2 regions of the Cupriavidus sp. SIMBA_020 genome follow, and region 1 is predicted to be linked to the other one. Evidence: predicted binding sites of a transcription regulator. Region 1 holds the regulator's gene; the other holds the start of a gene.
What was found. The regulator NrdR, encoded in region 1, represses ribonucleotide reductase genes. The targets are predictions, from matches to a motif close to CACNANATNTNGTG.

Region 1 (2,465 bases):
CGAAGTCTTTGCCGCGATCCAGAAGGAAAACCAGCGCCAGGAAGACCATATCGAGCTGATCGCGTCCGAAAACTACACCTCGCCGGCCGTGATGGCCGCCCAGGGCTCGCAGCTGACCAACAAGTACGCCGAAGGCTATCCCGGCAAGCGCTACTACGGTGGCTGCGAGTACGTGGACGTGGTGGAGCAGCTGGCCATCGACCGCGTGAAGCAGCTCTTCGGCGCCGAAGCCGCCAACGTGCAGCCGAACTCGGGCTCGCAGGCCAACCAGGGCGTGTTCTTCGCCATGCTCAAGCCGGGCGACACCATCATGGGCATGAGCCTGGCCGAAGGCGGTCACCTGACCCACGGCATGGCCCTGAACATGAGCGGCAAGTGGTTCAACGTCGTCAGCTACGGTCTGAACGCCCAGGAAGACATCGACTACGATGCGCTGGAGAAGCTGGCCCACGAGAAGAAGCCGAAGATGATCATCGCCGGCGCTTCGGCCTTCGCCCTGCGCATCGACTTCGAGCGGATCGCCAAGGTGGCCAAGGATGTTGGCGCCTACTTCATGGTGGACATGGCCCACTACGCCGGCCTGATCGCCGCGGGCGTGTACCCGAACCCGGTGCCGCACGCCGACTTCGTGACCACGACCACCCACAAGAGCCTGCGCGGCCCGCGTGGTGGCGTGATCCTGATGAAGGCCGAGCACGAGCGCGCCATCAACTCGGCCATCTTCCCGGGCATCCAGGGCGGCCCGCTGATGCACGTGATCGCCGGCAAGGCCGTCGCCTTCAAGGAAGCGCTGACGCCGGAGTTCAAGTCCTACCAGCAACAGGTGGTGAAGAACGCCGCGGCCATGGCCGAGACGCTGATCGCGCGCGGCCTGCGCATCGTGTCCGGCAAGACCGAGAGCCACGTGATGCTGGTGGACCTGCGCGCCAAGCAGATCACCGGCAAGGAAGCCGAGAAGATCCTCGGCGACGCCCATATCACGGTGAACAAGAACGCCATCCCGAACGATCCGGAAAAGCCGTTCGTGACCTCGGGCGTGCGCCTGGGCTCGCCGGCCATGACCACGCGCGGCTTTAAGGAAGACGAGGCGCGCCAGGTGGCCAACCTGATCGCCGACGTGCTGGACAACCCGCACGACGAAGCCAATATCGCCAAGGTGCGCGAGCAGGTGTCCGCCCTGACCCGCCGCTTCCCGGTCTACGGCTGATTTCCGGCCGTAACCGGCACCGCGCCTATATATAGTGCGTGTGACCAACGGCGCTGCCCCGGCAGCGCCGTTTTACCTTTTGCACACCGCGAGCGATAATGCGGCCCGGCATATATCTTCAGGTGGTCCGGCATGAAATGCCCCTTCTGCGGTCATTCCAACACCCAGGTGCTTGACAGTCGTGTCTCCGAAGACGGTGACACGGTGCGCCGCCGCCGGCGTTGCGAAGCCTGCGACCGCCGCTTCACCACCTACGAGCGCATCGAGCTCTTCTTCCCCGCCATCGTCAAGAAAAACGGCTCACGCGTGGACTACACGCGCGGCAAGCTCAAGGACTCGATGCGGCTGGCCCTGCGCAAGCGGCCGGTGTCCGCCGAGGCCATCGACCAGGCCATCACCCGGATCGAGGAAAAACTGCTGGCGCTGGGCGAGAAAGAGATCGCCAGCAGCCAGGTAGGCGAGCTGGTCATGCGCGAATTGCGCAAACTCGACAAAATTGCCTATATCCGCTTTGCTTCCGTTTATCGCAGTTTTGAAGATGTGTCGGAATTCCGCGACGTACTCGACGAATTTTCCCCGCCTACCCCACGAAAGGGGTAGCTACTTCGTAAAAAAAGCTGTCTAATCTGCACTGACCTCCTTCGGGTAAGGGGGCCGGATGGCGAACGCGTGCACGGCGTAAACGGAGCCCAACAGAGGCTCCGGCGCAGCAAAACTCCAACGCGCCGCCCATAGAAAAGCAAAAGAACAGTTCGATTTTTTGGACGGGAGTCACAAATGGGTCAGTCTTTCTGCCTTTGGGCAGTGGGCTTGCTGACGCCTGCTCGGCCTGCGTCCATGCCCGCTGGCATGGGGTCGCCGCGGCATGCCAGCCAGCCGCACAGCCGCGCCCGCATCGGGCGTCTCCACCGCTCTCAGACGCGCATCATCGGCGGGTTCACGCTGATCGAGCTGCTGACTGCCGTGACGATCCTCGGCATCCTCGCGGCAGCGGCTATCCCCAACTTCCGCTCCTTCCTGCATAACAGCCGCATCGCGACGGAATCGTCGAAGTTCTTCACCGAAATCGAAGCGGCCCGCAGCGAGGCAGCACGGCGCAACGGCACCGTCACGATCTGCCCCGTGGGCACCGGCAGCGCCTGCTCCGCCGACTGGAACCAGCGGCGCGTGATCTTCGCCGATCTCAACGCCGACGGCGTGGTCGATCCCACAGACGACGTGCTGCGTTACAGCGACGACCCGACCCCGACCCTGACCC
Region 2 (2,465 bases), 410 kb from region 1:
GCCCTTGCGCTTGCCGCCCTGGTTCACGGCCACGGCCGTGTCGTTCACCACCTTCAGGAACGGCACCACGCCCTGGCTCTTGCCGTTGGTGCCCTTGATGTGGGAGCCCAGCGCGCGCACGTTGGTCCAGTCGTTGCCCAGGCCGCCGGCGAACTTCGACAGCAGCGCGTTTTCCTTGAGGGCTTCGTAGATGCCTTCCAGGTCGTCCGACACCGTGGTCAGGTAGCACGACGAGAGCTGCGAGCGGCGCGTGCCCGAGTTGAACAGCGTGGGCGTGGACGACATGAAGTCGAACGACGACAGCAGCTGGTAGAACTCGATGGCGCGGGCTTCGCGGTCGCGCTCTTCCAGCGCCAGGCCCATGGCCACGCGCATGAAGAAGGCCTGCGGCATTTCGATGCGCTGCTCTTCGATATGCAGGAAGTAGCGGTCGTACAGCGTCTGCAGGCCGAGGTAGTTGAACTGGAAGTCGCGCGAGGCGTCCAGCGCGGCGCCCAGGCGGGCCAGGTCATACGTGGCCAGCTTCTCGTCCAGCAGCTCGGCGGCGATACCGCGGGCGATGAATTTCGGGAAGTACTCGGCGTAGCGCGAGGACATTTCGGCCTGCGTCACTTCGCCGCCGAGGATTTCCTTGCGGATCGTGTGCAGCAGGATGCGCGCGGTGACCTGGCTGTAGTCCGGGTCCTTCTCGATCAGGGTACGCGCGGCCAGGATGGCGGAGTCGTACACCTGCGTCAGCGGCACGCCGTCATACAGGTTCTTGAGCGTTTCCTTCAGGATCGGCTCGGCGCTCACGCCCTTGCCCAGGCCGCTGCAGGCGGTGTCGATCAGCTCATGCAGCGCGGCCAGGTCCAGCACGCGGGTCACGCCGTTGTCGGTCACGTTGAACGCCACGCCCTGTTGCACGCGCGCCACGGTCTGCGCATTGGCCTGCGCGCGCTCCTGGGTGCGCTTCTCGCGGTACAGCACGTAGGCACGGGCCACTTCATGCTCGCCCGAGCGCATCAGCGCCAGTTCCACGTGGTCCTGCACGTCTTCGATATGGAAGGTGCCGCCATTCGGGCGGCTGCGCAGCAGCGCGCGCACCACGTTCTGGGTGACCTGCTCCACCAGCTCGCGCACACGCGCGGAGGCAGCGCCCTGGCCGCCGTTGACGGCCAGGAAGGCCTTGGTCACGGCGACGGCAATCTTGTTCGGCTCGAACGCCACCACGGCCCCATTGCGGCGGATGAGCTTGTAGTCCTGATAGTTGGCGGCAGCGGCGGGGGTCTGCTGCGACGTACCGGCGGCGCCGACAACGCCAGCCGATCCCGTGATTTGTTGTTCGTTCTGGGCCGTTTGCATGAGGTAACTCCTGTTTTAACCCTTGTAATGAAGTGACAAAGTCCCTAGCAAAATGCGCTTCAGAAGACACTCGACACCGGTTTTGCCGGGCGAGAACCAAACTGCACAGGCGTTCATTCTGCTAGGGACTCTTGCGATACCGCCAGCCGCGTCACTACTGTGGCGCCGGCGTCGCAATCCGTTGCGGCGCTGGCTTCACACCTCGGCCGGTTCCCCGGTAGTACCACTAGATATAGTGGTCACTGCGAAAAACTGGGCTAAGTATAGTGAAACGAATCGGAAAGACCAGTCTTGACAAGTCTGATGCCCCGCTGCGGACGAGGTGTGCGGCAGCGCCACATTCCCGCAAGCCGCGCTACGCCAAGGGATGGCGGCGGCCCGTGCGCCACCGCACAAATTTTCTAAAATTTTTTAATCGGGGCGAGTCGCCGATAGGCGGCCCAAGTGTGGGGATTTCACATCGCTGTCACGCGGGCGAATGCCTGAATATGAGGCATCGTGCACAAGGGGGTGGCGGTCAGGAACCCCGCCGATACGGCAGTAGCGCTGGCGTCACATCGGCCAGTCTGGCAAATCGGTCCCAGTCGAAATGGGGGCCGGGGTCGGTCTTGCGGCCCGGGGCGATGTCGCTGTGGCCGGCGATGCCGGTGATCGGGTAGGTCGTGCGCAGGGCGGCGACGATGCGTGCGGCGGTGTCGTACTGGCCCAGGGTGAAGGGCTGGTCGTCGGCGCCTTCGATCTCGATGCCGATGGAGAAGTCATTGCAGCGCTGGCGGCCGTAGTAGGCCGATTGGCCGGCGTGCCAGGCACGTTGCGTACACGCCACAAATTGCACCAGTTCGCCCTCGCGGGTGATCAGGAAGTGGGCGGAGACGCGCACGTCGCGGATGGTCTCGAAGAACGGGTGGCGGGCGATGTCGAGCCGGTTCTGGAAGAAGGCCTCGATGTCGCCCGTGCCGAACTGGCCCGGCGGCAGGCTGATGTTGTGCAGCACCACCACGTCCACGGGCATGCCGTCGGGGCGGGCGTCGAAGTTGGGCGATGGCACGCGGCGCGCGGCCGGCACCCAGCCGTCGGCGTCGGGCAGCCAGTCTGCGGCCACGTCAGCCATCTCGGCCCTC

Region 2: a site for NrdR is predicted at 1,569-1,582, ahead of SB751_RS04490 (ribonucleoside-diphosphate reductase subunit alpha). Genes of this name have one in related genera too.

Annotation. Positions count from the first base shown of each region.
Region 1 covers NZ_JAWRWU010000002.1:482,792-485,256, reverse strand. The annotation lists gene glyA (serine hydroxymethyltransferase) at 1-1,207, shown strand, start outside; gene nrdR (transcriptional regulator NrdR) at 1,340-1,807, shown strand; gene SB751_RS06400 (GspH/FimT family pseudopilin) at 2,045-2,465, shown strand, end outside.
Region 2 covers NZ_JAWRWU010000002.1:73,928-76,392, reverse strand. The annotation lists gene SB751_RS04490 (ribonucleoside-diphosphate reductase subunit alpha) at 1-1,344, opposite strand, end outside; gene ampD (1,6-anhydro-N-acetylmuramyl-L-alanine amidase AmpD) at 1,862-2,455, opposite strand; gene SB751_RS04480 (sigma-54-dependent transcriptional regulator) at 2,448-2,465, opposite strand, start outside.